DNA from 2 places in the Agathobaculum ammoniilyticum genome. Region 1 is predicted to be linked to the other one. Evidence: a T-box and tRNA genes for the amino acid it is inferred to sense, from the RefSeq annotation. Region 1 holds a T-box; the other holds one or more tRNA genes.
The links. The T-box of region 1 lies ahead of OCV66_RS06710 (valine--tRNA ligase). A T-box ahead of a tRNA ligase gene usually reads a tRNA of that ligase, here a tRNA-Val.
Positions count from the first base shown of each region.

Region 2: it encodes a tRNA-Val, which carries the amino acid that the T-box ahead of OCV66_RS06710 (valine--tRNA ligase) is inferred to sense. The anticodon was not compared.

Region 1 is NZ_JAOQJE010000005.1:15,031-31,356, reverse strand. Features, by position in the region: gene OCV66_RS06730 (anti-sigma factor antagonist) at 1-156, opposite strand, end outside; gene OCV66_RS06725 (bifunctional folylpolyglutamate synthase/dihydrofolate synthase) at 238-1,545, opposite strand; gene OCV66_RS06720 (CatA-like O-acetyltransferase) at 1,511-2,206, opposite strand; gene OCV66_RS06715 (hypothetical protein) at 2,187-2,648, opposite strand; gene OCV66_RS06710 (valine--tRNA ligase) at 2,746-5,367, opposite strand; T-box leader at 5,420-5,633, opposite strand; T-box leader at 5,776-6,015, shown strand; gene pheS (phenylalanine--tRNA ligase subunit alpha) at 6,082-7,101, shown strand; gene pheT (phenylalanine--tRNA ligase subunit beta) at 7,430-9,838, shown strand; gene OCV66_RS06695 (IreB family regulatory phosphoprotein) at 10,103-10,348, shown strand; gene OCV66_RS06690 (YgiQ family radical SAM protein) at 10,650-12,590, shown strand; gene OCV66_RS06685 (hypothetical protein) at 12,654-12,965, shown strand; gene OCV66_RS06680 (class I SAM-dependent methyltransferase) at 13,365-14,231, shown strand; gene OCV66_RS06675 (hypothetical protein) at 14,310-14,438, shown strand; gene OCV66_RS06670 (energy-coupling factor transporter ATPase) at 14,461-15,309, shown strand; gene OCV66_RS06665 (energy-coupling factor transporter ATPase) at 15,370-16,239, shown strand; gene OCV66_RS06660 (energy-coupling factor transporter transmembrane component T family protein) at 16,239-16,326, shown strand, end outside.
Region 2 is NZ_JAOQJE010000001.1:472,875-488,139, reverse strand. Features, by position in the region: gene cbiQ (cobalt ECF transporter T component CbiQ) at 1-148, opposite strand, end outside; gene OCV66_RS02460 (YitT family protein) at 267-1,151, opposite strand; gene OCV66_RS02455 (amino acid ABC transporter ATP-binding protein) at 1,217-2,008, opposite strand; gene OCV66_RS02450 (amino acid ABC transporter permease) at 2,118-2,870, opposite strand; gene OCV66_RS02445 (transporter substrate-binding domain-containing protein) at 2,899-3,744, opposite strand; gene OCV66_RS02440 (magnesium transporter CorA family protein) at 4,094-5,011, opposite strand; tRNA gene OCV66_RS02435 (tRNA-Val) at 5,093-5,168, opposite strand; tRNA gene OCV66_RS02430 (tRNA-Glu) at 5,172-5,246, opposite strand; tRNA gene OCV66_RS02425 (tRNA-Met) at 5,255-5,331, opposite strand; gene OCV66_RS02420 (transglutaminase domain-containing protein) at 5,423-6,202, opposite strand; gene OCV66_RS02415 (hypothetical protein) at 6,272-7,054, opposite strand; gene OCV66_RS02410 (16S rRNA (uracil(1498)-N(3))-methyltransferase) at 7,080-7,805, opposite strand; gene prmA (50S ribosomal protein L11 methyltransferase) at 7,872-8,834, opposite strand; gene OCV66_RS02400 (hypothetical protein) at 8,910-9,950, opposite strand; gene OCV66_RS02395 (S41 family peptidase) at 9,982-11,466, opposite strand; gene argS (arginine--tRNA ligase) at 11,512-13,209, opposite strand; gene OCV66_RS02385 (DUF1934 domain-containing protein) at 13,238-13,669, opposite strand; gene murI (glutamate racemase) at 13,722-14,516, opposite strand; gene OCV66_RS02375 (D-alanine--D-alanine ligase family protein) at 14,509-15,265, opposite strand, start outside.

The DNA.
Region 1 (16,326 bases):
CAGTCCGGACAGGTTGAGGATCAGCTTTTCGCAGGGGTAAAGCACAAGCAGGTCCTCCGCCTGCTCGATAGCCGCACGCGCCGCATGGTGGTCCAGCTCGCCGGAAAGCGAGATCATCAGCGTACCGTCCCGCTCGGCCTGTGTGATATGCAGCATATATATTCACCTCGTTTGTTCTCCCAAAAAGAAAAAGGCCTGTACCCTTGTACAAGCCTTATATTACCAATATTTAACTGTTTATTCTGCCGTTTTTTGTCGCGTCCGCAGGATTTTTTCGGCCTCTCCAACCAGAAACAGCGAGCCGCACACCAGAATGCAGTCCTCCTGCGAGGCATTCCCCAGCGCCGCGGCCAGCGCACGCTCTACCGTATGGCAGTCATATACCTCGGCGCAGCCCTGCTCCGCCAGCGCGGCAACCGTCTGTTCGTTCAGGGAACGGTCCTCCGTATCCGGCGCGCAGGCATAGAACACGTCCGCGCGCCGCGCCATCCGCCGGACGCAGACCTCGTACTCCTTATCCCGCACCATGCCCATGACCACATGCAGGCGGCGCATTTTGAGAAGCTCGTCCACCGTGCGGCAGAGCGCCTCTATCCCCGCCTCATTGTGCGCCCCGTCGAGCAGGACGAGCGGCTGGTCCACCACGCGCTCCAGGCGGCCCTGCATGCGCGCCCGCGCCAGGCCGCGCACCGCGGCCTCCACCGGTATCTCCCAGCCGCGCAACCGCAGAGCGTCCACAGTGCGCAGCGCGGTCATCGCGTTCTGTAGTTGGTGGCGGCCGGGCATGGCGACAGTGTATCCCTGCCCCCGGCAGACAAAGGCCGAACCGTCGATACCGCAGCGCAGCAGGCGGCATTCGCGCTCTCCCTCATACCACACCGCACCCAGCGCTTCGCACGCATGGTGGATCACGACCTGCGCTTCCTCCGGCTGGCCGTCTGCGCACACCACAGCGGATGCCGGCTTGATGATCGCGGCCTTTTCCCCCGCGATCTCGGCCACCGTATCGCCCAGCACCGCCATGTGGTCGCGTGAAATCGGGGTGATGACGCTGACCTCGGTCGTCCGCACCACATTGGTTGCGTCGCACCGGCCGCCCAGCCCGGTTTCCAGCACCACAATGTCGCAGCCCTGTTCCGCGAAATACCGGAACCCCAGTGCGGTGGTGAACTCAAATTCGCCGATCGTTTCCCCAGCCGGCAGGGACAGGCCTTTCGCCGCAGCCGCCACCTCTCCGGACAGCCGTGTGAGATCGCCGTCCGATATCAGCGCGCCGTTTACGCGGATGCGCTCATGGAACTGCACCAGATATGGCGAAGTATACAGCCCCACCCGATAGCCCGCAGCCTGCAGGATCGACGCCGTCATGCACGCGGTCGAGCCCTTGCCGTTCGTACCTGCGATATGGACGAAGCGCAGCCCGTCCTGCGGGTCCCCCAGCGCCGCGCACAGCGCGCGGATGCGGTGCAGCCCCGGCCTGCCGGTAAAGCGGCCGAGGGCGTGGATGTAGTCAATTGCTGTTTTGGGCGTTCCGCTCTGCATCATAACCGTACTGTTTCCCATCCTTTCCGTTTTCCGCTACCATTCGGATCTGTTTGTCCAGCTCCCTGTAAAACGCGGCGATATGTATTCCGTCCACCAATGCATGATGGCACAGCAGAGAAACCGGCAGCAGGGTCCTCTGCTCCCGTGTGAAATATCTGCCCCATGTGATGCGCGGATTGCTGTCCGCAGGCTGCGGCACCGGCTGCACCAACGCGGTGTAAGTCAGCCACGGCAGCGTAGATACAAAAAAGCACGCCTCCGCATCCTCTTCGCTCTCGCCCAGCGAGCGGGCGGTGGCCGCCCGCTCCTGCACTCGCGCCGCATAGGACAGGAAGTCCCCAAAAGCCATCCCGCTGTCCAGTGTACAGTAGCAGTATGTGCCATCTTCCAGCGCAACAGTATGCGATGTCATACACCTGTCAAATTCGATGATCTTGTCCCCACGAATCCGCTGGCGCAGCTGCGGCACCGCGTTTGCCGCACGGGCCGCACAATAGCAGACCGTTAGGAAAAACGGTATCCTCTCTCGCTCCATCCGTTGCATCAGCAATGTAATATCCACCTCCGCCGTCAAGCCTACATAGGGATAGGCAAGGCCGCGGAAATACGCAAAATGCTGGATGCGCGGATAGTTCTCCATATCAATCCATCGGTAGCCCAATCGTTTCCGCCTCCTCTCTGTGAATACGCGCTGTCCACGAGGATATGCGCCTGCCGTTTCGGAACGACACCCCAACGTTTTCATACGTCTGCCCGTCGAGCTGGCGCAGCGTTTCCGTACCGCTGTATCCGTCCTCCGTGGAGCGGTATATTGATACGATGCACGGGCCGACGATCTCAAATGTGCCGCGCAGCGTCCCCAGCGCGGGGTTGTACGATTCCCAACAAAGCGTGTCTGGCGTTTCCGTACGCGCGATGCGGTAGCTGTTGGAAAACTGAACCGGCGGGTCGGACCGCACGGTGAGCGTGCCTGCCAGCGTCCATTCGGATGCCGTGCGCCGCACCTGCACCTCTCCCATTAACAGGAACGACCGCCCCTCCGCATCATAGTAGGTGCCGCTGGCCCTCCATACTGTTGTTTGGAAAAAATAAGTATGCTCCATGCCTTTGTCTCCGGACTCCGTTTTATTCAGTATTATAACACACTTTTACAAAAAGAAAAGGAGGAAGCGCGGCTTCCTCCTTTTTCCTCTGTTCGTTTTATCCCAGCGCGGCGATAGACTCCTCGAGCTTGGCGAGGTGCTCGCGCAGCTTTTCCGCCTTCTCCCGCTCGACCGCGACGATCTTTTCCGGCGCCTTTTGGGTAAAGCTCGGATTATCCAGCTTTTTCATCACAAACGCGATGTCATCCTCGACCTTGGCCTTCTCCTTTTCGAGGCGCGTGCGCTCGGCGGCGAAGTCGATCAGGTCACCCATCGGCATATAGAGCTGCGCGTCGCCCGTGACGACACTTGCCATTTTGGCCGCGTCCGCGGGTACTGCGTCCACCAGCTCGATCGCGGAGGCATAGGCCAGCTTGGGGAAGAAGCCCGCACCGGCGGCGAAGGTATCGCGCTTCTCGGTCAGGATCAGCACCTTGGCCTTTTTGGAGGGCGGCACGTTCATCTCGCTGCGGCGGTTGCGGATCGCGCGCACCGCGTCCATCAGGGTCTCCATCTGCGCTTCCTCTTCCGCAAAGCGCAATGTTTCGTCATACTGCGGCCATTGAGACACCATCACCGACGGCCCCTCGTGCGGCAGCGCCTGCCAGATGGTTTCGGTGATGAACGGCATGAACGGATGCAACAGCTGCATCGCGCCCGACAACACATAGCATAGCACCTGCTGCACTTTCTCGTCGCCCGCCTGCAAGCGGGTCTTGGCGATCTCAATATACCAGTCGCAGAAGTTATCCCAGATGAAGTCGTTCAGCTTCGCGGCGGCCAGGCCCAACTCATACTGGTCGATGTTGCGGGTGACCTCGGCCACCAGCGTGTTATATTTGGAGACGATCCACTTGTCCTCAAGCGCGAGGTCGGCGGGCAGCGACGCCGCCTTGTCCCTGCCAATCGTCAGGTTCATCTGGATGAAGCGGGACGCATTCCAGATCTTGTTGCAGAAGTTGCGGCTCGCCTCGACGCGCTCGGTCGAGAAGCGCATGTCATTGCCGGGGCTGTTGCCGGTCGCGAGCGTGAAGCGCAGCGCGTCCGCGCCATACTGGTCGATGACCTCCAGCGGGTCGATGCCATTACCGAGCGATTTGGACATCTTGCGGCCCTGCGCATCGCGCACCAGACCGTGGATATACACGGTCTCGAACGGCGTCTCGCCCATATGCTCGACGCCCGAAAAGATCATGCGCGCCACCCAGAAGAAGATGATATCGTACCCCGTGACCAGCGTGGAAGTCGGGTAGAAGTAGTCAAGCTCCGGCGTTTTTTCCGGCCAGCCGAGCGTGGAGAACGGCCACAGCGCGGACGAGAACCAGGTATCCAGCACGTCCTCCTCCTGGCGGACGTTTTTGCTGCCGCACTTCGGGCAGACGTGGACGTCTTCCTTGGAGACGGTCATTTCGCCGCAGTCGTCGCAGTAAAACGCCGGAATGCGGTGGCCCCACCAGAGCTGACGCGAGATGCACCAGTCATGCACGTTCTCCATCCAGCGCAGGTAGGTCTTGGCGAAGCGGTCCGGCACGAACCTGGTCTTGCCCTCGTGTACCACGTCCATTGCGGGCTTCGCCAGCGGCGCCATCTTGACGAACCACTGCGCGGAGGTCATCGGCTCAACGGTCGTGCCGCAGCGGTAGCAGGTGCCGACGTTGTGCTCGTGGTCCTCGGTTTTGACAAGGTAGCCGCCCTCCTCGAGGTCACGGATAACCGCCTTGCGGCATTCGTAGCGGTCCATCCCCTCGTACTTGCCGCCGTTTTCGTTGACGGTCGCATCCTCGTTGAACACGAGGATCTGCTCAAGGTTGTGGCGCTGGCCCATCTCGAAGTCGTTCGGGTCATGGCATGGCGTGACCTTGACGCAGCCCGTGCCGAATTCCATATCGACGTACTCATCGCCGAAGATCGGGATCTCACGGTTCATGATTGGCAGGATGCAGGTCTTGCCGATCAGATGCTGATAGCGCTCGTCGTTCGGGTTGACGGCCACGCCGGTGTCGCCCATAAAGGTTTCCGGACGGGTGGTGGCGACCACCAGGTCGCCTGAGCCGTCCGCCAGCGGGTAACGGATGTGCCACAGCTTGCCCGGCTGGGTTTCGTACTCAACCTCGGCGTCCGAAAGCGCGGTCGCACAGTGCGGACACCAGTTGATAATGCGGTGTCCCTTGTAGATCAGGCCCTTATCATACAGGTTGACGAACACCTCGCGCACGGCCTTGGAGCAGCCCTCGTCCATGGTGAAGCGCTCGCGTTCCCAGTCGCAGGAGGAGCCGAGCTTTTTGAGCTGGCTGATGATGCGGTTGCCGTACTGGTGCTTCCAGTCCCACACGCGCTCGAGGAACTTCTCGCGGCCAAGGTCATAGCGGGTCTTGCCCTCCTCCTTGCGGAGCGTCTCCTCCACCTTGATCTGGGTGGCGATGCCCGCGTGGTCGGTGCCGGGCATCCACAGCGCCTCATAGCCCTGCATACGCTTGGTGCGGATGAGAATGTCCTGCAGCGTTTCATCGAACGCATGGCCCATGTGGAGCTGGCCGGTCACGTTCGGAGGCGGGATAACGATGGTGTAGGGTTTCTTGTCCGGATTGACCTCGGCGTGGAAAAAGCCGGAATCGTTCCAGAAGCTGTACAGCTTGTCCTCGACCGATTTCGGGTCGTAGGTCTTTGGCAGTTCGCTCATTGGTCTGTCTCCTTTTCGGTTTGATTGCGGAAAACAAAAAAGCACGCTGTCCGTACAGGACGAAGCGTGCTCCGTGGTACCACCTGAATTCGCGGCAATGCCGCCGCGCACTCGTTTGCCCGTAACGTGGGCGGGACGGGACAGCCTACTGGCATTCGGCCTCCTGCTCCAAAGCGACTTTCTTCCCTCCGCCCAAGGGCTTGCACCGACCGCCCTCTCTCTGCAGCGCGCGAAGCGGGAATACTCCTCTTTTTCATCGCATTTTGCATATCAACTTTAACAGTATATCCAAAAACCGCAGATTTGTCAAGCGGCGCGGCACCCCCTCTTTCCTGCCTGTCAAAAAAAACATGCCTTCCACTTGCAATCCCCCGAAAGATGTGGTTTAATATTACTGTCTATGAATACCAAACCGCGATGAACAGGGAAAGTAACGCCATCCCCCTCTTTTCAGAGAAGGCGGCCTTTGGCTGCAAGCCGCCCAAAGAGACATGACGCGAAGTTCCCCTGCGAGCACCGGCGCTGAACGGCTTTTCCAGTAGGCGCAGGCGGGTTGACGCCCCGTTACCGGCGTTCAATGAGCGCCCGGCTCCGGCTGGGAATCAGGGTGGTACCACGGAAGTTGCTTTTATGCCTTTCGTCCCTAATTCATGGGACGAAAGGCTTTTATTTTGTCCCAAACGCTGATTTTTCATATAAAAAGGAGAGGCAACCATGAAAGAAAAGCTGCAAGGCATCCTGCAGGCCGCAAAGGAACAGCTTGCCGCCGCCGCGGACCCGCGCGCGCTTGACGAAGCGCGCGTCAAGTTCCTTGGCAAAAAAGGAGAGCTGACCGCGCTCCTCAAGGGCATGAAGGACGTTGCCGCAGAGGAACGCCCGGCCGTAGGCCAGCTCATCAACGACGTGCGCGCCGAGATCGAAACCATAATCGAAAAGCAGAAGCTGGTCATTGAGCAGGCCGCGCTCGCGCACAAGCTGGAGGCCGAAACAATCGACGTGACCCTGCCGGGCGAGGAGGTCGTGATCGGCAAAAAGCATCCGCTCAACATCGTGCTGGATGAGTTCAAGGAAATTTTCCTCGGCCTGGGCTTCTCGATCGCAGAAGGTCCGGAGGTCGAGCTTGACCACTACAATTTCGAAGCACTCAACATCCCCAAGGACCATCCTGCGCGCGACACGCAGGACACCTTCTATATCTCGGACAACGTGGTGCTGCGCACGCAGACCTCCCCGATGCAGGTGCGCACGATGGAGAAGAAAAAGCCGCCCATCCGCATCATCGCGCCCGGCCGTGTGTACCGCTCGGATGCGGTGGACGCGACCCACTCCCCGCTGTTCCACCAGATCGAGGGGCTGGTCGTCGATAAGGGCATCCGCATGTCGGACCTCAAGGGTATCCTCGAGCTGTTCGCCAAAAAGCTGTACGGCGAGGACACGGTCGTCCGTTTCCGCCCGCACCACTTCCCGTTCACCGAGCCGTCGGCGGAAATGGACATCCAGTGCTACCGCTGCCACGGCGAAGGCTGCCCGCTCTGCAAAGGCGAGGGCTGGATCGAGATCCTCGGCTGCGGCATGGTACACCCCAAGGTACTTGAGATGAGCGGTATCGATCCGGAGGAATACTCAGGCTACGCGTTCGGCATCGGCCTGGAGCGCATGGTCATGGGCCGCTTCAAGATCGACGACATCCGCCTGTTCTATGAAAACGACGTGCGGTTTTTGGAACAATTTTAACGCGCTCGCGTGCTTATAAGGGACTTCACAAGTCCCTTATATACGAAAACCGGTCCCGAAGGAACCGGTCTTCGACACCCGAACGTCGCCGCCCAGGGCGGCTGGGTCGGGGTGTCAAAGATCAGGCATGTCCTCACTTTTGACGGGCGCGCCATGCGCGCATAAAACAGAAAACCGCGAGCATGTATCAGGGTTTTGATACCAGAGCGGAGAAAAGTTTCGCCCGTCGGAACCTTTCGCAGCCTAGAACGCGTCCGAACCATGGTTCGGCGCGTCCCCCTCGATTGAAACCGTGGTTTCAATCGAAAAATTTCAAGGAGGAATTTTTGTGAAACTGCCGCTTTCCTGGCTTTCGGATTATACCGATATTTCCGGCGTCACGCCCAAGGAGTATGACGCACGGCTTACCATGTCCGGCTCCAAGGTCGAGGAGGTTTTCTACCTCGGCGCGGAGATCGAAAACGTCGTGACCGGCAAGGTGCTGTCGGTCATTGACCATCCGGACTCCGACCATCTCAAAATCTGCCAGCTCGACGTGGGGCAGGGCGAGCCTGTCCAGATCGTCACCGGCGCGCCCAACGTGACCCCCGATTCGGTGGGTGAGGTCTGCCCTGTCGCGCTGCACAAGTCCACCCTGCCCGGCGGGGTCAAGATCACCAGAGACAAGCTGCGCGGCGAGGTCTCCAACGGCATGATGTGCTCGTTCCAGGAGCTGGGCCTGACCCACGGCTGCGTACCCTATGCGTGCGAGAACGGCATCCTGTTTCTGCCCGCGGGTACTCCGGTGGGCGAGGATATCAAAAAGGTGCTCGGCCTGGACGAATATGTCGCGGATTTTGAGATCACCTCCAACCGTCCGGACTGTCTGAGCGTTATCGGCCTGGCGCGCGAGACCGCCGCTACCTTTGACCGCCCGTTCGCAGTCAAGTCCCCCCTGGTCAAGGGCGTGGGCGATGATATCAACAAGCATATGTCGGTCGAGGTCAAGGATCCTGACCTGTGTCCGCGCTACACCGCACGTCTGGTGCGCAACATCAAGATTGAGCCCTCGCCCGCGTGGATGCGCGAGCGCCTGCATGCCTCCGGTGTGCGGCCGATCAACAACATCGTCGATATTACCAACTACGTCATGCTCGAGTATGGCCAGCCCATGCACGCGTTCGACTATTCCTGCCTGTCGGACGGCAAGATCGTCGTGCGCCGCGCGCGTAACGGCGAGTCCATCCAGACCCTGGACGGCCAGGACCACGATCTGACCGACAAAATGCTCGCCATCTGCGACAACGACAAGCCGGTCGCGGTCGCGGGCGTGATGGGCGGCGCGAACTCCGAGATCGAGGACGACACCAAGACCGTTGTGTTCGAGTCCGCGTGCTTCCACGGCGCGACCGTCCGCGTGACCGCCAAGGCGCTCGGCATGCGCACCGAGGCGTCCGGCCGCTTTGAAAAGGGCCTCGACCCCCGCATGACGCTCGACGCGGTCAACCGCGCCTGCGAGCTGGTCGAACAGCTCGGCGCGGGCGAGGTCATCGACGGCATCATCGACGTGGACAACTCCGACCCCAACCCCAAGCGTCTACCCTTTGAACCGGATAAAATGAACGGCCTGCTCGGCCTGTCCCTGTCCGATGCGGAGCAGCAGGCTTACCTCGAGAAGCTGGGCTTCACAGTCGAAAGCGGCGAGGTCATCGTGCCGAGCTTCCGCACGGACATCGCGCGCATGTGCGACCTCGCGGAGGAAGTCGCGCGCATGTACGGCTACGACAAGATCCCGACCACGCTGTATGCCGGCGAGATGGTGCAGGGCGAATACACGCCCAGGCAGCAGGCCGAGCGCGCCGCGGCGCTGGTCTGCCGCGAGGCGGGCTTTGACGAAGCCATGAGCCACTCGTTCATCTCCCCGAAGTTCTATGACATGATTGGCTGGGCCGAGGACGACCCACGCCGCATCTCTACCACGATTTTGAACCCGCTCGGTGAGGATTTCAGCGTCATGCGCACGACCGTGCTGCCCTCGATGCTGGAATCGCTTGCGCACAACCACGCGCACCGCAACCCGACTGCGTCGCTCTACGAGCTGGGCACAATCTATACCCCGTCCATCAAGGACGGCAAGGCCGATCCGGACGTGCTCCCGCACGAGGAAAAGGTGCTGACGCTTGGCTCGTACGGCCGTCTATCCTTCTTCCAGCTCAAGGGCGTGATCGAGGCGTTGTGCCGTGAGCTCAACATTAAGGGCGTGCAGTTCGTGCCGGAGAAGGCGAACCCGTCCTATCACCCGGGCCGCTGCGCAAACGTGCTGATCGGCGGCGAGCAGGTCGGTGTATTCGGCACCGTGCATCCCACGGTCGCAGACCGCTACGGCTTGTCCGGCGAGGTGCTGGCGGCTGAGCTGCGCATGGATGCGCTGTTCGCATCCATTGATCCCAGCAAGCTGTACCACCCGCTGCCCAAGTTCCCTGCGTCGACCCGTGACATCGCGGTGCTGGTGGACGATGCCATTCCAGCGGCCTCTATGCAGGCTGCGATCGAAAAGGCTGCCGGCACGATCCTCGAGTCGGTCAAGCTGTTCGACGTGTATAAGGGCAAGGGCATCCCGGAGGGCAAAAAATCCGTGGCCTACTCGCTGTCCATGCGCGCGCCCGACCGCACGCTGACCGACGAGGAGTGCGACAAGGCGATGAAGGACGCGCTGGCGGCACTCGAAAAGTCGTTCGGCGCGGTCCTGCGCAGCTGATAACAGACCGGTTTTCCGGAAGCGGGCGGTATAACCGCCCGCTTTCTATTTGGGTTCGCATGCCCCCGCTGTGCAGGGGGAGCTTTTCCCAGACTTCCCTGACGGTAACCAATCCTGCCACAGTACGGCTTGCGAACCGCACTGTGGCAGGGTTGGAAAAAGATTTCGCCCCCATTTCGGCCGATAAGGGCTTTACTTTTCCGTTGTTTTGTATTATGCTGTTTATAGCAAAAACCAACCGGTAGGATCGGAAAGGAGACAGACATGCTTGACGGCACAAGAAAATTCAGCCTTGTAGACGAGTCCAACAAGGAGATGAAGCGCACGCTGACCGCAGTATATGACGCGCTGAAGGAGAAGGGTTATAACCCGATCAACCAGATCGTAGGCTATCTCCTCTCCGAGGACCCGACGTACATCACCAACCACAATAACGCGCGCAGCCTGATCTGCAAGATCGACCGCGACGAGCTGATGCAGGAGTTGGTGCAGTTCTACCTCGATAACTGAGGCGGGGCTTGACAAACGGCGCAGGACCGTTATAATGAAAAGTAGCAAAGGGCAGTCCGGCAAAGACGGTTGACCCTAAGTATCTATCATTTCAAAAAATGACCGTACCCGGGGCAAGTGGGCGGTCATTTTTTTATGGTCTTGACGATTTCAAGAAGGCGCAGCATCAAAATAATCTGCTGCACACTCTCCATAAAACCACCTTCTCTGCAGGAGCGTGGCCAACCGCTTTTTCGTCTTTCCGGACCGCTTACTTCTATGGTATACGTCTTTTCACGCTTTGCAAAGCGAAAGGGGATTTATGAACGGTTTTCTCCCGATTTCCAAACAGGATATGCAGGATCGCGGCTGGTTCTACTGCGATTTCCTGCTCGTCACCGGCGATGCCTATGTCGATCATCCCTCGTTCGGCACCGCGATCATTTCTCGTGTGCTCGAGGACGCGGGCTACAGAGTCGCCATCCTCAGCCAGCCGGATTTCCGCGACGAGCGCGACTTCCTCGCCATGGGCCGGCCGCGTTACGCGGTACTTATCAACGGCGGCAATATCGACTCCATGGTCGCGCACTACACCGCAGCCAAAAAGCGTCGTTCGGACGACGCCTACACCCCCGGCGGCAGGGCGGGCAAGCGCCCCGACCGCGCGGTGACCGTTTACGCCATGCTTGCGCGGCGCGCATTTCCGGAGGTGCCGGTCTACCTCGGCGGCATCGAGGCCAGCCTGCGCCGCTTTGCACACTATGACTACTGGGCCGACCGCGTGATGCCCTCCATTTTGGAGTCCACGGGCGCGGACGGGCTGATGTACGGCATGAGCGAGCGCTCGGTGCTCGAGCTGGCGCGCAACCTGAAGCACGGCAAAAAGGGCGCGGACGCCTGCGTGGGTGTGCGCGGCACGGCCTATCTGGCGCACGATGTGGAGGGACTGGCGTTCGACGCGGTCGAATGCCCCTCCTACGAGGATGTATGCGCACGCAAGGCGGACTACGCCCGCTCGGTCAAAACGCAGTACGACGAGCAGGACCATGTGCGCGGCAAGGCGATTTTACAGCGCCACGGCAGGCGCGTGATGGTCCAGAACCCGCCCTCCCTCCCGCTGACCACCACGGAGATGGACCATGTGTACGCCCTGCCCTATATGCGCGCCTACCACCCGTCCTATGAGACGCTGGGCGGCGTACCCGCGATTCAGGAGGTGCAGTTCTCCATCATCCACAACCGCGGCTGCTTCGGCGCGTGCAACTTCTGCGCGCTCGCCTTCCATCAGGGACGGTACATCCAGGCACGCAGCCATGAAAGCGTGATCGCGGAAGCCAAACAGATCGTGCAGATGCCCGGCTTCAAGGGCTACCTCCACGACGTCGGCGGGCCGACCGCGAATTTCCGCTTCCCCGCTTGCAAGCAGCAGGAGGAACACGGCCTGTGCAAAAACAAGCGCTGCCTGTTTCCGTCCGCGTGCCAAAACCTCGAAGCCGACCACACGGATTACCTGAGTCTGCTGCGCGCGCTGCGCCAGCTCAACGGCGTTAAAAAGGTATTCGTGCGCAGCGGCCTGCGCTATGACTACATGATGGCCGACCATAACGACGCGTTTTTCCGCGAGCTGGTTGAGCACCATATCTCGGGTCAGCTCAAGGTTGCGCCCGAACACATGAGCGATAACGCATTGTATTATATGGGCAAACCATCATTTTCTGTATACGAACAGTTCCGCGAGCGGTACGCCCGCATCAACCAGAAGCTGGGCCGCAAGCAGTATCTGGTCCCCTATCTAATGAGCTCCCACCCGGGCGCGACACTGGACGACGCGATCCTGCTGGCGGAATACCTGAACAGAGTCGGCTATATGCCCGAGCAGGTGCAGGACTTTTACCCCACCCCGGGTACGCTCTCGACCGCGATGTACTACACCGGACTTGACCCGCGCACGATGCAGCCGGTCTATGTGGCCAAAACACCCGAGGAAAAGGCCATGCAGCGCGCGCTGCTCCAGTGGCGGCGGCCGGACAAGCGGCCGATCGTGCTGGCGGCGCTTAAAAAGGCCGGGCGCGAGGATCTGATCGGCTACGGCAAGGGCTGTCTGATCCGCCCGCACCGCGGCGAGCAGCCGCCCACGGCGGCGAAAAAGCCATCCGCCCCGGCGAAAAAGGCCGCGGCCGGCCGCGCGCCGGCCCGCACAGGGATGGGCCGCCCCTCCGCACCCAAAAAGAAAGGCTGGGCCAAGGCCAAGCGCAAAAAATAATTCCACACCGGCCGTTGACAAACGGCCGGTGTTTCCCTGGCAAACATCATCCTCGCCCCCATCATGATCCTTTCGCTGGATTGGGGCGTGGCCGGAGCCGCCACCGCCACCGTGATCGGCAGCATCTGCGCCTGCGTCTTTTACCTGTGCTACTTCCTGCGCGGAGTGGTCAATTTCTTGGTCGTCTGCACCACGGTGAGGCGCGCGGTTCTGACCGCGGCCTACTACTTCGCTGCGGACCGCATCATCTCGGTGTTCATCAATGACGCAGACGTGATCCAAGCGGGCGTACCCATGTTGCGCGCGCTGATGCTGTCCATGCCTGTACTCCGCATCCTGTTCGTGCTGCAGGCTATGGGACGCGCGGCCGCGTAGCTGGCGCTGGCAGGCAGCCGGCAAGGCTTCGTATTCGTCCCCTGTCTGTTCCTGTTCAACGCCCTGTTCGGGCTGGACGGCATTATCTTTACCCAGCCGATCGCCGACCTGTTCTCCGTGGTCATGTCGGTGGTGATGTTCATAACCATCACTCGCAAGCTGACGCGGCAGGCGCAGACCGCCTGACTCCGCCGCCCCGCCTTTCTCAAAACCGGACTGCGGCCGCAGTCCGGTTTGCTTTTCCGGCGCTTCGGACGGCGTACACAGTCTGCTTTCGCCGTTTTTCATAAAAACCCGCCCCTTCGGTGGGATTTCTTTTGCATTGCGCCGCCCGCTTTTTGGTGTTAAAATAGATACTGATAAATTGTGTAAATCTCTCACAGAACGAGGAATGTGTTTATGTGGATTGCGGACAATTGGAAAGATTACGCTGTGCTTGACTGCGGCGGCGGCGAAAAGGCCGAACGCTGGGGCACTCAAGTGCTGGTGCGGCCGGACCCGCAGGCCATCTGGCCGCGCGAGGCGTCCTGCCGCGCGTGGGACAGGCCCAACGCCATCTACCACCGTTCGAACGCGGGCGGCGGCAGGTGGGAAATCCGCAGCCTGCCCGAGCAGTGGGCCATCCGCTACCGTGAGCTGACGTTCCAGCTCAAGCCCATGAGCTTCAAGCATACCGGCCTGTTCCCCGAGCAGGCCGCCAACTGGGATTTCATTGACCGCATGGTGCGGAACGCGGGCCGGCCGGTAAGCGTACTCAACCTGTTCGCCTACACGGGCGGCGCAACGCTCGCGGCAGCGGCAGCGGGCGCGTCGGTCTGCCATGTGGACGCTTCCAAGGGGATGGTCCAGTGGGCGCGCGAAAACGCTGCCTCCTCTGGCCTTTCCGACCGCCCGATCCGCTGGATCGTGGACGACTGCAAAAAGTTCGTCCAGCGCGAGATCCGGCGCGGCCGCAAATACGACGCGGTCATCATGGACCCGCCGAGTTACGGACGCGGCCCCTCGGGCGAGACCTGGAAGATCGAGGAGGACGTGGCCGAGTTTGTCGCAATGACGATGAACGTATTGTCGGATAAGCCGCTGTTCGTACTGATCTCCAGCTATTCCACCGGACTGGCTCCGTCCGTCATGGCCTATCTGCTCGGCATCACGGCGGCCAAACGCACCGCGGGGCGCATCGAGGCGCAGGAGCTTGGCCTGCCGGTCGAGTCGACCGGACTGGTATTGCCGTGCGGGTCGAGCGCGCGGTTTATTGCGGCGGAATAACGGATACGGCTGTATCCAGCGTGTAAAACGCAGGGTACGGCACGAACTGCTTTCTGATGGAGGAAGGTGGGAAAACTAATGCTGCAAAGTTTGCTTTTTAATTTGTTTATGTATCTCCCTGATATCCTTTTCCTGATTCTGTTGTATTTTGTCGTCAAAAAAGCGGTCAAGGACGCGATTGACGAGTCCAACCGACCGAAATTCTGATTGTTTTAAGGATGAAAAAGCTATGTCCGAGATCATCAAAACAGAAAACCTGCAATACGCCTATCCCGCGGAGGAGGGACAGCTTTCCGTACCTGTTCTGAAGGGCGTGGACCTTTCGATCAAGCGCGGCGAATTCGTCGCCGTGCTGGGGCATAACGGCTCGGGCAAGTCCACCCTCGCGGGCTGCTTCAACGCCATCCGTCTGCCGACGGGCGGCGTGTGCTATGTCGATATGATGGACACGCGGGACGAGAGCAACACCTATGAGGTGCGAAAGACCGTCTCCATGGTGTTCCAGAATCCGGACAACCAGCTTGTCGCCACGGTCGTGGAGGAGGACGTTGCGTTCGCGCTCGAAAACATGGGCGTGCCGCCCGCCGAAATCCGCAAACGGGTGGACGAAGCGCTCCGCGCGGTCGGCATGTACGAATACCGCAAGCAGGCGCCGCACCGCCTGTCCGGCGGACAGAAGCAGCGTGTGGCCATCGCGGGCGTGATCGCCATGATGCCGCGCTGCGTGGTGCTTGACGAGCCCACCGCCATGCTCGACCCCCAGGGGCGGCGCGAGGTCATGGCGGTCGTGCGTGAGCTGAACCGCCAGTACGGCATCACGGTCATCCTGATCACGCACCACATGGACGAGGCCGTGCAGGCGCAGCGCGTGGTGGTCATGCATCAGGGGAACGTGCTGATGGACGGTACGCCGCGCGAGATATTTACGCAGGTGGACACGCTGCGCGCCGCGTCGCTCACCGTGCCGCAGACCATTGAGGTGCTGCACAGCCTCAACCGGCAGGACGGCGAAGCCTTGCCGATCGACGCGCTTTCCATCGGTGAATGCGCGGATATCCTGGAGCAGTATCTGGCATAGCGGCCAGAAGTGCCGCGCGCCTTTCACCCCGCACATCAATCCATATGGGAGGAGAACCCATTGTCAACGATTCTTGAAACACGGGGCCTGACCTACGTTTACGGGGCAGGCACCCCCTTTGAGCGCACCGCGCTCGACCATGTTGACCTGAAAATACAAAAGGGCGAGATCCTTGGCGTGATCGGCCACACCGGTTCGGGCAAGTCCACTCTGATCCAGCATTTTAACGGCCTTCTCAAGCCCGCCTCAGGCGAGGTGTTGCTGGATGGACAGCCCATCTGGAACGAAAAGGGCAAATGCGCGCGCGAAACCCGTTTCCGCGTCGGCCTGGTGTTCCAGTATCCGGAATACCAGCTTTTCGAGGAGACGATCGCCCGGGATATCGCTTACGGCCCGACCAACATGAAACTGCCGCAGGATGAGATCGACGAACGCGTGCGTGAATCCATGGATGCGGTTGGACTGGACGCAAGCCTTGCCAGCCAGTCTCCATTTGCGCTGTCCGGCGGCCAGAAGCGCCGCGTCGCCATCGCGGGCGTAATTGCCATGCGTCCGGACGTGCTTGTGCTGGACGAGCCGACCGCCGGCCTCGACCCTGCCGGACGGGATGAGATCCTCAGCCTTGTCAAGCGGTACCACGACCAGTCCGGCGCGACCGTGCTAATCGTTTCGCACTCCATGGAGGACATCGCCCGGCTGGCCGACCGCCTGCTCGTGATGAACCACGCGAAGATCCTGTTCTGCGACACCCCGCGCGAGGTATTCTCCCACGCGGAGGAGATCGTCGCGGCCGGTCTCGACATCCCCATGATTACCAAGGTCATGCTCGAGCTGAAAAAACGCGGACATGCCGTGGACACCTCGGTATTCACCGTCGCGCAGGCCTTGGAAGCGCTGCGCGCCTGCAAGCGGAAGGAGGCGGCGCACTGATGCTCAAGGACATTACCATCGGCCAGTTTTTCCCCGGCGACAGCGCGGTACACCGGCTTGACCCACGGGTTAAGATCGTATTGACAG
Region 2 (15,265 bases), on a different contig from region 1:
CAAGGGATACCACCGCGCGGTCTGCCGCCAGACAGATCGCCAGCGTCCCCAGCGACAGCACGACTTTGAACCCAGGGTTCCAGTCGTTCATGCCGGAGCAGTATGCCAGATGATCGACCGAGCGCACGCCGTGTCCGTTATGGCGCATATCCCCCCTCTCCTTTCCCGTCCGATATTGTGCTTATTGTAGAGCCAACCCCGCCATTTGTCAACAGCACAGAAAGGCTGGTGCGGCACATTGCCGCACCAGCCTCCTGTTTGATTGTTTACAGACGCATCTCGAAATTCCCTGCAACGCCGATATCATCATGTACAATGATGAAAGCATCCGGATCGCGTTTGCGCACCGCACGTTTAAGTGCAAATGCCTCGTCCTTGGATACTACCGTCAGCAGCACATTGGTCGATTCCCGAGTATAGCCGCCCTCTCCATGCAGCCTTGTCACACCGCGCTGCACCGTATCAAATACCAGCTGTTCCATATTATCCAGCTTGGTGATAATCATGACATCCATCGTAATACGCTGGAAATGCACCCTGTCAAGCGTCAGGTTGGCGGTCACGGAATAGATAACCGAATAGATCGCCGCAGGCAGATTGAAGAATACCGCGCAGCAGCCGAATACGAGCACGTTAATCAGGATACATACACGTCCCACGCTGAATGACGGGTTTTTCTGCGCCAGATACACGCACAATATTTCCTCCCCACCGCCGCAGCCGCCCGAAACCAGCGTAAGCCCTGCGCCAACGCCCGCAACCAGCCCTCCAACGATACAGGAGGTCAGCGTATCCGAAAAAATCGGCTGCTCTGGCCCCGTGATCACGGTCAGGAAAAAGCTGTACAGTCCGGTACAGACCAGCGTTTTGATAAAAAACGGCCTTCCCAGCTGGCTGTACGCCAGTATCAGCAGCGGGACGCTCATCAAGAAATACAGGATGCCCGCTATATCCGCGCTTCCAAGGCTGAGCCCCAGCACATTAACCAGAAATGCCCGCACCAGCTGTGCAATGCCCAGAAAACCGCCGCTGAACAGTCCCAACGGGGTGATAAATACGTTCATGCCAAACGAAAATAAAAACGTACCTGCAAAAATCAGTCCCAGAGAGCGCAAGGACATATATTCTGCCAGACGGGTCCGAAGCTCCATTTTTATCTCTCCTTTCTGTCTGCGCAAAGCAAGGCGCGGCCCTTTCCGTGCCGCGCCTTCCAGCCTCAGCTTGCCTGGAAGCGGCTGAGGAACTGCTGTGTTTTCGGGTTCTGCGGATGCTCGAAGATCTGCTCCGGCGTGCCGCTTTCCGCGATCACGCCATCGCACATAAATACGGTCCGGTTGGAAACCTCGCGCGCAAATTGCATCTCATGCGTAACCACAACCATGGTCATGCCCTCTTTTGCAAGCTGACGCATGACCGCCAGCACCTCGCCCACCATCTGCGGGTCGAGCGCGCTCGTCGGTTCATCGAACAGCAGCATTTTCGGGTGCATGGCCAGCGCACGGGCGATCGCAACGCGCTGCTTCTGGCCGCCCGAAAGCTGTGAGGGGCGCGCGTTGATATACGGTGCCATACCTACCTTTTTCAGGTAAAACAGAGCGTCCTGTTTCGCCTCCGCTTTCTTTTTGTGCAGCACATGCACCGGTCCCGCCATGCAGTTCTGCAAAACCGTCATATTGTTGAACAGGTTAAACGACTGGAACACCATGCCGACCTTGGCGCGATATTGCGACAGGTCAAAATGCACGCCGCCGACCGCTTTCCCCTCATAGGTAATCTCGCCGGACGTTGGTGTTTCCAAATGGTTGATACAGCGCAGCATCGTTGACTTCCCCGATCCGGAAGCGCCGATGATGCAGACGACCTCTCCCGAACGAACCGAAAAATCAATGTCCCGCAATACGATATGCGAACCGAAATTCTTGCTCAAATGTTCGATACGCAGGACAGTATCCGTCTTTACGCCGGCACGCCCTTTCACGGCATCCACACTCTTTGCAGACAGTGCCATCGTATGGCGGTTCAAGGGCATAGTTCGGGTAACCTCCATGTTTCATGCAGCTCCTTTTCTCGTTTCAACTTAAATCTTTCATACGGATCATAGCCGCGGACAGCACCTGTCATGCCGGCGTCTCCTCCGCTTCTTCCAGAACATAATCTTTGGGACCCGCCAGGCGTTTCTCCACCAAGCGCACCAGCGCAGTCGTTACCGTTGTCAGCACCAGATAGATCATACAGATCACGGTAAACACTTCAAAATAGGTAAAAAACTGTCCGGCAACCGATCGGCCCACATAAAACAGCTCACCGACCGTGATTACACTCAGCACCGAGGTGTCCTTGACATTACTGATCAGGTAGTTTCCAATCTGCGGCACCACATTGCGGAATGCCTGCGGCAGGATGACCAGACGCATCGTCTGACCGCGCGTCATGCCAATGGCTTCCGCGCCCTCGTTCTGCCCCGGATCAATCGACTGAATGCCACCGCGCACCGTCTCAGCCATGTAAGCGCCTGTATTGATCGAAACGATAAACAGGCCGCAGGTGACAGGGTCCATATCCGCGCCGAAATAGGCTGAGCCGTAAAAAATAACCATGGCCTGCACCATCATCGGCGTACCGCGAAACAGCCAGACGTAAAACGCAATCACTGCGCGCGCGACGCGCAGCACTGCTTTGCGCAGAGTACTATCATCCGGTTCGATTTCAAGAGCGGAAACCGCGCCGGCCAGAAAGCCAATCAGGCAACCGAGCGCCGTTCCCGCTACCGCGAGAAACGCGGCAATTTCCGCGCCCTCCAAAAACGAAGATCCATAATTCTGGATAAAATACAGAACCCTTTCAAAGAAGTCCATACTACCTATGTCCATGGTAAGTAAAAGCCGCCTTTCCGTTTGGTCACTGGTTCAGCGGCTGGTTCTGACAGGCCGCGTCCATCATCTTGTTTTTCTCCTCATCGGTGATCTTTTCCAGCGCGTCATTCAGTTTACCGACCAGTTCTTCATTACCCTTGGTTACGGCGATCGCGACATCGAGCTGCTCAGCCGGCACCTCAAACCCGCTCTCCTCGTCCAGCTCGACAATTGCTAATTCCGGATTGGAGATCAGCGTACCCTCCGCAGTCGGACGGTCGAGCAGTATCCCGTCCACCGTACCCGCGTTGACCGCAACCACCAGCACCGGCACGCTCTCCATGGCCGCCTCCTTGGAGGCACTGGGAATCTGGTCAATTACATCATACCACAAGGTATTGAGCATCGACGTCGCCTTGATGCCGGACAGTTCGTCGAGCGACTTTGCCGAAGCATACGGGCTGTCTTTTTTAACGACCATCACCAGATCAGGCGAATAATATGGCTCTGTGAAATCCATTTGTGCGCGGCGCTCTTCCGTCGGGGTAATCATGGAGATCGCGCAGTCCACCTTGTTGGACTGCACCGCCATCATCAGGCCATCCCATTCATATTTATACGGCTCCAGCGTCAGGCCAGCTTCCTCGCAGACACGTTTCATAAGGTCCACCTCAAAGCCGCACAGGTACTGCTCCGTCCCCGTTATCTGGATCGCGCCGTGCGCATCCGTATCCTGCGTCCAGTTTGTCGGCACGGTCATACCCTCAAACCCTACGCGGAGTACACTGCTGTCCGCTGTGTCCGAGGCTTCGTTGCCCCCGCCGCAGCCGGCCAGCAGACTGGTACACAGCGTTGCGGTAAGGAACGTGGCTACAAGCTTTTTTCTTATCATAAGTCATTCTTCTCTCGTTATTTATTTCATACAGGCGTCCGCCTCTACGAATACCTATATTTTAAGCCGCGATTTTGAAATTGCAACCATTGTTTGCATAACTTAATCCCGCATTAACAGCGCAGCTTTAATTTTCATTCCGTTTTAATGCCGCTGCGCGCCTCCAACTCCCAGCACCGCAAAATCCCTCTATATTTTTCCTTGACAATAGACTTACACGGTTTCATATGTACCTTCCGGCTTTGTTTTGTGGACAGCCGCCAACACGGCAGACGCATCGCTTAAAACACCTTTCTGTCAAAAAAGCAGCAGACCGCAAACCGGTCTGCTGCTTTTCATTTCCATTGATTTACCAAAAATGACGACGTTTAAAAAAATACAGACAGATACAAACAACCACCGCGCTCAACAGAATTACAGCCGGATAGCCAAATGTCCAGTGCAGCTCCGGCATATAGGCAAAATTCATCCCATACCACCCTGCAATCAGTGATAAAGGAAGGAAAACCGTTGTGACGATCGTCAGCGTTTTCATAATCCGGTTCTGTGCAATATCGATCTGCGCCTGATATTCCGTACTGATCTGGCTGGCATACTCGCGCAGCATCTGCGTTTCATCCCGCAGGCTGTCCACCCTGCGCGCAAAATATCCCAAGCGCTGCAGGCTGGTTGAGTCAAACCATTCCGGCACATTCTCCAAAACCGAATCCGCCATATCGTTGAGCTGTGCATAGTAACGGTTGAAGCGGTTAAGCTCCTGCCGCAGAGCGCTCATTTGGTGGATGAAACGGCTGACTTTCCCCTGAAGCACATCCTGCTCCAGACTGGAAAGGCTCTCTTCCAGCCGCTGAATATGGGGAAGCTCGTCCTGTATCAGAACAGACAGGAAATCTACAATAAAATCTGCGGAGCCAGCGTTTTTGTGTGCGCTCAACTGGCCTACCCTGTGCAGGCACACCTGCACAAAATCATCATAGGCGACCAGCAACACATTGCTGCCGCACCAAGTGAACGCACAGTTATGCGTAGCCTGTCTGGTGTGCGCCGGCACATGGAAGAAGCCGGCAACCTGGCCTGCTTCAAAAGTAATACGGCAGTACCGCTGTTCCTTGCCGCGCATAATATGCGGCGGGGGGCGCAGCCCCATTGGCAGCGGCGCGACAGACAGCTCCTCGTGCGGGATGACGGCCAGTATATTCTCCCAAACCTCAGGCGGCTCCTTTCCCAAAAGGCGCACCCTCTCTTCCATCCGGTAATAGCAGGACATCCCATCCCCTCCTCTGCTGTCTTATTTCCATGGGCCTACCTGAAACAAAAAAACCTGAGCCATACGGCTCAGGTTTTATAGTGGTGGAAGTTAACGGGATCGAACCGCTGACCCTCTGCTTGTAAGGCAGATGCTCTCCCAGCTGAGCTAAACTTCCATATGGTGACCCGTGCGGGACTCGAACCCGCGTTACCGCCGTGAAAGGGCGGTGTCTTAACCGCTTGACCAACGGGCCAAGGGAAATGGTAGCGGTAATTGGACTTGAACCAATGACCTTTCGGGTATGAACCGAACGCTCTAGCCAACTAAGCTATACCGCCATATGCTTTTCCCTGCGTCGCCCGTTCGTTGGCGACGATAAATATTATATTGCAAATATGTCGTATTGTCAAGTGTTTTTTGCTTTTTTCCTCAACTTTCTTTTTCCAGACCATCCAACACCTGCTCATAAAACGTCCTGTCCCATTGGTGTGTGTTGGAAAGCTCCTCTGCCGTCAGCAGGAAATACTGATCGGACACATATTCTCCCCGATCCGGCACAGGATCATCAAAGGTGCAGTCAATATAATAGGTTTCCCCGTCCAGCCGGACCGCATTCCATCCATGATTCATCTCCTCCGAGGCGATATAGACCGCACGTAGCCCAGCGGCTTCGCACAGCATACCGTATGCGCGGCCATAGCCCGCACATACAGCCTTATGGTCGAGTAATGCACCGTCCGCTGCAAAAGGCGCTGCCGCGCCGTCAGGCGCCGCTTTACCCGCTGTATCCGTATCATATTGACATAACCGAACCAGGGCGTCGTGCAGGGCGCGCAGCTTCTGCTCCTCAGACATGCCGCTGTCCACCGTTTCCGCCGCCAGCGCCCTTGCGTACGACCAGGCCTGCTCCTGCCGTGCGGGGCGCGAAAGCTCAACCCGCAGTTCGATCGTCTGGTTAGGACGCGTGGTCGCGTGCAGCGCAAACGCATAGGGATACCGCGCCTCCAGCGCACTGTACACCGCATCCAGGTCGATCTCCTCCGTGCGGAACGTCACGCTCTCTCCGCCGTCCCTGACCGCCTGCTCCAGCAGCGCCGCTGCCTCGAACGGGCTCTGCACCCGCGGCGCGGAAAGCCGCGGATACAGCAGCGTGCCTGCGATACCGCAAAACAGCGCAGCGCCTGCCAGCAGCTTACCGAAACGTGTCAATTTGCGCGCCCCCTTTCCAGAAAACAAAGCGGACGGCCCAGCCGTCCGCAATTTATTCCGGATATAAAATCACATCAGCTTAACGGTATAGTATACCGCTGTAATGAACAGATATGCCGCGCCCACGCCCAGCGCAACCAGCATGCAGGCGGGAACGAACAAGGTAACCGCCACCAAAACGGTCATCAGCAGTGGAGTCACCGTGAGCATAGTGTACGCATTGCGGCTGAACTGCGAATCAACCGTCTCGCCGCGGAACTTGAATTTGCCCTTTTTCCCGTGCAGCGACCAGACGCAGATCAACTGGATCACCGTCAGCACGGCCATAGCGCCGAGCGCCACATAGGCCAGCGAACCAAAATTGGACGAAGCGAGCGCACGGTGTACCACCCACATCAGTCCAAGCGCGACGCCCGAATCCACCGCGATCAGGAAAAATTCCGGCGCGTAGGAATGATATACCAGATAATATACCGCCAGCACCGGAAGCACCACATAAAGCACCTTGATCGGCTGGATGCCCAGATAGTTGATGACCGACATGGAAAGGATGATCACAATGCTCACAATCAGCACATTGCGCCCGCAAATCAGCCGGCGTGCACCGGAGCGTTTGCCTGAAAGCTCGCGTGCCAGCAGCCAGATGCCCCACAGCGCCCCAACGATGCCGATTCCCAGCAGGATCTTGATCATCAGGAACCCTGCCATGACCGTACTTCCGTAATTGAGCAGGCGCTGCAGCACCATCAGCACCAGAACGCCGAGCAGGCAGATGCTGAACACGGTTAACACCTTATTTGTTGTGTATTCTTCCTCACTGATTGGCTTTTTGCCCACATTGCTTTTGGCCAATGCTTACACTCCCTCTTTTTTGTACTCACATATTGCCGCCCGCATATAAAACGGCGGCCAGCGCCGCAACCGGCGCGGTTTCACACCGCAGGATTCGCGTGCCGAGCGATACGCTTCTCAGCCCCGCCCTGACGGCGGCCTCGGCCTCTTCCAAGGTGAAGCCCCCCTCCGGTCCGATCATCAGCGATACGGTCCTGCCAACACCGTCCGCGAGCGCGTCCCGCAGGCCGGTCTTTTTCTCATTTTCATAAAAGAACAGCGCAGTCTCGCTCTCCGCCGCCTGTGCGACCGCCTGCTCCACTGTTACCACCGCGCGCACGCGGGGCAGCCGTCCTCTTCCGCACTGCTTGGCGGCCTCCGTGGCGATCTTCTGCCAGCGCTCCACCTTTTTTTCGGTCTTGTCCGGCCGCGAGACACAGTTCTGTGAAAGGTAGGGTACGATCTCGCTCACACCCAGCTCGACCGCCTTCTGCACGATAAATTCCATTTTATCGCCCTTGGGCAGCGCCATAAACAGCGTCAGCCGCTGCCCTGGCTCGGTCGCCGCCGGATGGCGGTCCCGCACACGGCACAGAACCGCGTCTTTTTCGATCTGCTCCACCGTGCAGTCATAGTCTATCCCTTCGCCGTCGCATAGCGTGAGCGCCTCGCCCTGCCGCAGCCGCAGCACGCGCCCCGCGTGGTGCGCATCCTCGCCCCGCAGAACCAGCAGGCCGTTTTCCGGCTGCCGGTCAACAAAGAATCTTGGCATGGTAATCAAATAACCTTTCCTATTCTAACAAAAAAACCGCCGTTTGGCAAGTGAACATTCCGTGAATCATTTTTTCGCGGCAAAAGCGCTCCAATCCTTGCTTTCCTCCCGCGATAAAATCACAAAGCCGGTTTGTTCCAGCGCCGCGGCCACTTCGGACGCGCGTTCGTTCAGGATACCCGAGCAGATCAGCACGCCGCCCGCCGCGAGCTTGCCCGCAAACATCGGCGCCATGCCGATGATCACGTCCGCCACGATATTCGCCACGATAATCCGGTAGCCCGCGCCGATCTCCTCCGCAAGACCCGCGTCGCGCAGTGCGTCGCCGCAGAGGCCGCGGCCGATTGAGACATGGTTCTTTTCCGCGTTCTCCCGCGCGGTTTTCAGGCAGTTTTCATCAATATCGACCACCGTCCGCACATCCGCGCCCAGCATCGCGGCCGCGATGGCCAGAATGCCCGAGCCGGTCCCCATATCGAGCAGCGCGTCCCCGGGCCTGACGTACCGCTCCAGCGCGGCCATGCAGAGCTGGGTCGTGTCATGGCTGCCCGTGCCGAAGCTCGAAGCCGGATCGATTTCCAGAATACGGCGCCCCTGCGCGTCGTCCACCCTCTCCCACGAGGGCTTGATGAGAAAGCTCCCGCCGACCGGAAAGGGCTTGAAATACTGCTTCCAGCCCCATTCCCAGTCCTCCTGACGGGTCAGCGCGGTTTCCGTACACAGGCGGCCCCAGGCGTGCGCTTCATCCCGCGCCTTCAGGCTTTCGAGCGATGCGCGGATGCCGGCGTACTGCTTCGCGCCCTCGCCGCTGTCCGGCAGGTATATTTTCAGGCAGGTCTCCTGCGCGCGCTTTTCGCGCACCAGATCCTCGTCTACATAATCCCAGTATATCTCGGTATCCTTCAAAAATTCCTCAAAATCCGCAGCGTCCTCCAGCACATAGCCTTCCACGCCATGCTCCTCCAAGAGCGCTTCCACCGGCCCGATACCGGCCGTTGTGGTATAGATTGTGACTTCTTTCCAGTCCATCCAAAGCCTCCCTGTCATTTTTCTCCGTATGCCGCGCATGAAACGCGCGGCGCAGATACAGCGGGCTTTTGCCCCTTATAGCCGTATCAGGCCGTACTTCTGTTCCAGATAATGCAGGACGTCCTCCGGCTGCTCCCAGGTGCCGTCGTACAGGGCCAGCCCTGCGTATACGCGCAGCCCCTGCTCGAGCAGGTCCGCGGATTCCGCGCACAGGCAAAGCGGCCGCGCGATCATATACTGATACTTCTCCAGCGCGATCACATCATCCTCGCATTCCAGCACCAGCTTGAACGCGCCCGCGTCCTCTTCCGCGTCCAGCAGCGCTTCCTCCAGGCGCGGCCCGCATTCGATCTCATCCGAAATATCGATCGTCGGGTCGATAAAGTGTACGTTCGTGCCATCCGGCGCCAAGATGAAGTCATCGTGGTCGCGCGGCACCAACCGCCCGCCGGTATGCGCGTCGATCGCCTGCAACAGACGCGCCTCGTCGTCATGCTCGACCGGCAGGAATACCTCCGTATTGTACAGCGTGGTCTGGGCGCGCAGCCATGCAGAATGTACGGATACGCCAAGCGAGAGCCGCGCATACGGTGCGGCCATATCCAGCGCCTCCGTGATGGATTCCGGCTCGTGCGCGGTCAGGATAACAGTGGTCACACCGATGCGCTGCAGCACGCCGACCGCCGCGCGTACGTCCGTGCCATCCACCATATGCCCTTCGTCGTCCTCGATCAGCAGCTCGGCAATCACCGTGCGGCCGGTCAGGTCGCCCAGCGCCAGCACGGCCGCGCGCAGAGCAGCGAACGTCTGCGCCCCCCGCAGGTAATAAAACGCGGCGCCGTCATGCAGCAAAGGCCGGAACGCCTGCTTGCACAGGCTGATGTAGCGCATCGTGAGCGGGCGCTCACACGTTTCCCTGTCCGGCACGGGCGGGCAATCGAGCGGCAGCCCGACCGGCAGGCCGTCGAGCGCCTCCGCCCACTTCGCACAGGTCGTCCCATCGGGCGCGAGCGCGCCGGCGAAGCATTCCGGACGCGACCGGTAAAGCGGCAGCGCCTCCGGTCCTGTCAGCATGAGCTGCGGTTTATGGCTGTTCTGGCACAAAGGAATGTCCAAAATCTATCTTCCTCCCAAGAAAGACGGTAACTCAGTTTTTCTTCCAGCTGCCGTCGGGCAGCGCGGTATATTGTTGCGGCTCTTCCGCCGCCAGCTTGCACAGCTCCAAAGCGGTCTGCAGCTGCTGGTCCAGCACAAAGGTCTGCCCATCCAGCGTCTGCATCGCCCCGTCCAGCGCCTGCAGCAGCTCAGGCGAGGCATACAGGTCGGGCGCCAGTTCATAGCTCTCGCAAAACGCGGCCACCGCGTCCAGCACGTCCCCGTCAAAGGTGCTGGTCGCCTCGTCGATCAGCCCGAGCAGTGCGAGGCGTTCGGTCATGGCGTACACATCGTCCGACTGGTCGCCGAAGCGCAGGGTCCTGGTGGTGTCCAGCGGGGACAGGCCGGCGCCGTTGACCGTAACCTCTCGGTTGCCGATCTGGATATCCGGCGTCAGGCCGACGCCCTCGTAGCAGCCCTGCTTTGGCAACTCAAGCTCAAGCGTGGTGATCACCAGCTTGTCGCCGTTGACCAGCGGGAAATGGTACTGCCCCTGCCCCTTGCCGTAGGTCTTTTCCCCGATCAGGAGCGCGGCACCGGTGTCCTGCAGGCTGCCCGCGAGCAACTCGGCCGCCGAGGCCGTGCCGCCGTCCACCAGCACGATAATCTGGTTGAGCGGCAGACCGCCGCCCGTGGAGAACGTCTGTTCCAGACCGCCCATATCGCTGCGCCAGCGCACGCCCGCCAGATAGACCTCCGCCTCCTGCGTCATGGCATCGGCCATCCTGAGCGCGATATCGATCACGCCGCCGCCGTTGCCGCGCAGGTCGAGGATGACCGCGCGGGTGTTTTTCTCATCCAGCCCCTCCCAGATCTCGGAGAAGGCGGCCCAGTCGTTTTGCGACCCGATCGCGCTGACCTTGATGTATTCCACGCCGTCGGCCATGGTTTTGCTCGAAACATAAACCTGGTTGACCTGACGGCGCACGCAGTCGACCTCGATCTCGCGTCCCTGACGGCGCACGGTGAGCGAAACGCGCGTACCCTCCTCGCCGCGCAGCCGCTCGGCCGCCTCGGCGCTGGTCAGGCCGGACGCGTCCTCCCCGTCGATCCGGACAATCAGGTCGCCGATCTCCAGGCCGGCCTCCTCAGCCGCGGAATACCGCAGCACCTCGCCGATCTGCACGCCGCCCGCAGTCTCCTGCAGGCCCACGCCGATGCCGATAAAGCCCTCCAGAGTCGAAAAGCCCTGCGTGTACTCCTCGCTCGACAGGTACATGGAATGGGTATCCAGCAGGGACAGAATATCGTTGACGACATGGTACAGCTCCTCTGGATGCTCTTCCAAGTATTTATTGATATAATTTTGCAGAATATAGGGGTCGTTCTCCGCCTTCAGGCCGAACGCGTCGATCAGCGCCCACACCCCGTCAAACCAGGTCTCGCTTTCCCCATCCTGCGTCACCGCACCCGCCGGCACGACCAGCAGCGCGCCCGCCAGGGCGAGCGACACCAGCCTTTTTACGAATTTTTTCATTTGCTTCTCCATTTCCGTGTCCTGCGCGCGCATGCGGCAGTCGGGTCACATCGTTTCGGGCGCTTCCACGCCGATCAGGCCGAGCGTGTTCGCAATCGCCTGCCGCGCCGCCAGGCACAGCGCCAGGCGCGCCGCGCACAGCTTTTCATCCTCGCACTTGATGCGGCACGCATTATAGAAGTGGTGGAACTGCTGCGCGAGCGCCACCGCGTACTTGTTCAGGCGCGAGGGGTCGCGGCTCTGCGCCGCCTGCGCGATCTCCTCGGGCAGCAGCGCGATCGCCTTGACGAGCTGGCGCTCGTCCGCGCCGGTCAGTACGGACAGATCGACGGCCGCCGTATCCGGCATGGGTACGCCGCCCTCCACGCAGTTTTTGATGACCGAGCAGATGCGCGCGTGCGCGTACTGCACATAATACAGCGGGTTGTCCGAATCCTGCTTGACCGCAAGGTCCAGGTCGAACTCCATCTGGGTTTCGGCCGCGCGGGAATTGAAGAAGAACCGCGCCGCGTCCACAGGAATCTCATCGAGCAGGTCGGTCAGGGTCAGGCTTTTGCCCGTGCGCTTCGACATGCGCACGACCTCGCCGCCCTGCATCATGCGCACGAGCTGCATGAGCACGATCTCCAGGCGGTGCGAGCCGTCCAGACCGAGCGCGTCCAGCGCACACTGCAGACGCTTGACGTGGCCGTGGTGATCCGCGCCCCAGATATTGATGACGCGGTCGAAGCCGCGCTTTTCAAACTTGTTGCGGTGGTAGGCGATATCCGCCGCGAAATAGGTGTAAAACCCGTTCGCACGGCGCAGCACGTCGTCCTTATCGCAGCCGAAGTCGGTCGAGCGCAGCCAAAGCGCGCCGTCCGTGGTTTCGTAGGTCGCACCCTTCTCGGTCAGTATATCTATGGTTTCCTTGACGTAGCCGCTCTCATGCAGCTCGCTCTCGCGGAACCATACGTCGTAATTGATCTTATAGCGGCCCAGGTCGCGCTCCATGCGCGCAATGTTGGTGGGCAGGCCGTAGCCCTCGATGATGGCGAAGCGCTCCTCGGGAGTCTTGTCCAGCAGGCTGTCGCCGTACTGCCCGACCAGGTCGTGCGCGAGCGCTTTGATATCGTCACCCTGGTACCAGGACGGGTCGAATTCGATCGCGTCCTCGCCGCGCACCTCTTGGATGTAGCGGCCCTCGACCGAGTGGGCAAACTTATCCACCTGGTTGCCCGCGTCGTTGATGTAGAACTCGCGGGTCACGGTGTTGCCCGACCAGTCCAGCACAGCGGCCAGGCAGTCGCCCAGCACGCCGCCGCGCGCGTTGCCCATGTGCATCGGGCCGGTGGGGTTGGCGGATACGAACTCCACCATCACCTTTTCCGGCGCAGGGGTCTGGGTGCGGCCGTAGTCCGCGCCCATCTCGAACACGTTTTTGACCGCCTTTTCATACCAACCCTGGTTCAGCGTAAAATTCATGAAGCCCGGGCCGGCGATCTCCACCGTATCAAAGCAGCTGTCCGCCAGGTCGAGGTTTTCCACAATCGCCTCCGCGATCTTGCGCGGCGCCGTGCGCAGCGGCTTAGCGCACTGCATGGCGAACGTGGAAGCCCAGTCGCCGTTCGCGGCGTCCTTGGGCGTTTCCACCGCAACGGGCGGGATGTCGCCTTCCGGCAAAACGCCTGCGGCGACCGCCTTGTGGTAAGCCGCCTCGACGACCCGCGTCGCCTCGGCGCGTGCAAATTCATATGCGTTCATTTATTCACTCTCCGTTACTTTTTCGTCCTTATGCCGGCGTTGTGGAAACGATCATTTCAAAATGATGCTCCCCCATGACCGAATGATCCACCTCTATCGTATAATCAATCACCAGCTCGCCGCCGTTTTCACCCACCGTGTTGCGGATGTGGGAGGTATGCGTCGCAATCGCCATTTCCGTACCGACCGGTGTCTGATACAGCCCGATATGCCGCTCATCCTCGGAGAACAGCATATGAGAGGGGTAGGTCCCCGTCCGGATGAGCGAAACCGTCTTTCCATCCAGCTTGACGGTGGTCCGCGTCCCTTCCAGTCCGGTCAGCTCGCTCTCCTCATAGGCGATGTAATATTTGCCGCCGCGCTCATACAGCGTGGCCGCCGTGACCAGGTCGATCTGTTCCTCCTCGCAGTCCGCAAACTGCTGCGTGGAGCAGATCGACAGCCAAACGTCCTTCTTCATATCATTCCCCATTTTCCGTCCGGCGGCGCACCGCCGGCGCTGAACTATCCGGTCAGTACCGTGAAATCTCGACAAGCTCCGCCTCCCCTGCGGCCGGCTGCTGCAAAAATAGGCCGGCAAGCTGGGTAAAGCCCTGCGGGTCGTCCGAAACGAAATACTGCGTGCCCCCCGGTCCTGCGCCCTGCTCAACCTGCGTGCGCGCGGCATTCGCCGCTTCCGCGCCGGAGTCGATCAGCGTCACTCCTTGCATGAAGTCCCCAATCACATCCGCCAGCAGTGGGTAATGCGTGCAGCCCAGGATCAGCGTATCCACGCCCGCCTCCCGCAGCGGCGTTAAGTATTCGCGCACGACCGTTTCGATCACGATGTCGCCGCGCGACACACGACCGTTTTCCACCAGCGGCACGAACAGCGGACATGCGCACACCGTCAGCGCGAGCGGGGAACGCTCCGCGGTCAGGCGGCGCTCATACGCGCCCGACCGCACGGTCGCCACCGTGCCGATCACACCGATGCGCCCGTTTTTTGTTTCCCGCAGCGCGCGGCGGCACGCAGGCTCGACCGTGCCGATGATTGGGATATCGTTTTCCTCGCCGAGCAGGTCGAGCGCAACCGAAGAAACCGTATTGCAGGCGACGATGATCGCCTTCAGGTCGAACTGCCGGAGGAAAGCAACATCCTGCCGCGCGTATTTGATGATAATATCGCGGCCGCGCGTACCGTACGGCACACGGCCGGTGTCCCCAAAATAGATGATCCGCTCCTGCGGCATGATCTCCTGCAGGCGGCGCACCGCGGTCAGCCCGCCCAAGCCGGAGTCGAACACGCCAATGGCCCGGTTATCCATGGCGCTCCTCCCACGCGAAAGAGATCAGCCGGTCGAGCAGCTCTGGATACCGCACGCCCTCATAATCGAACAGCTTGGGGTACATGCTGATCGAGGTAAAGCCCGGGATGGAATTCAGCTCGTTGAACACGACCTCCCCATCCGCATGGGTGACAAAAAAGTCCACGCGGGCCAAGCCGCGGCAGCCCAGCGCCCGATACACGCGCAGCGCGTTGCGCCGCACGGTTTCGATCTGCCGCTCGGTGATATGCGCCGGAATGTACAGCTTGGAGCTTTCATCCTTATATTTTGCGTCAAACGTATAAAATTCCTGGGTCGGCGCGATCTCGCCGACCGTGGAAGCGACCGGCTCGCGGTTGCCAAGCACCGCGCACTCGACCTCATGCCCGTCGATAAACTCCTCGACCAGCACCTTGTCGTCCAGCGCAAACGCCTCGGTCAGCCCCGCTGCCAGCTCGAGCATGTTGTTCGCCTTGGCCACGCCCACGGACGACCCCTGGGAACAGGGCTTGACGAACACAGGGAACGAACCGAGCTGTTCGGCCGCTGCGCGGACCACGCCCTCGGCGCCCCGCTCAAAGTCATGGCGCAGCGCCAGATAGTATTTCGCCTGCCGCACACCCGCGGTCTCCACCAGCACCTTGGTGATGGATTTATCCATGGAATTCGCGCTTGCCGCGACGCCACAGCCCACATAGGGGATGCCCGCCAGCTCCAGAAGGCCCTGGACCGTGCCGTCCTCGCCGCCC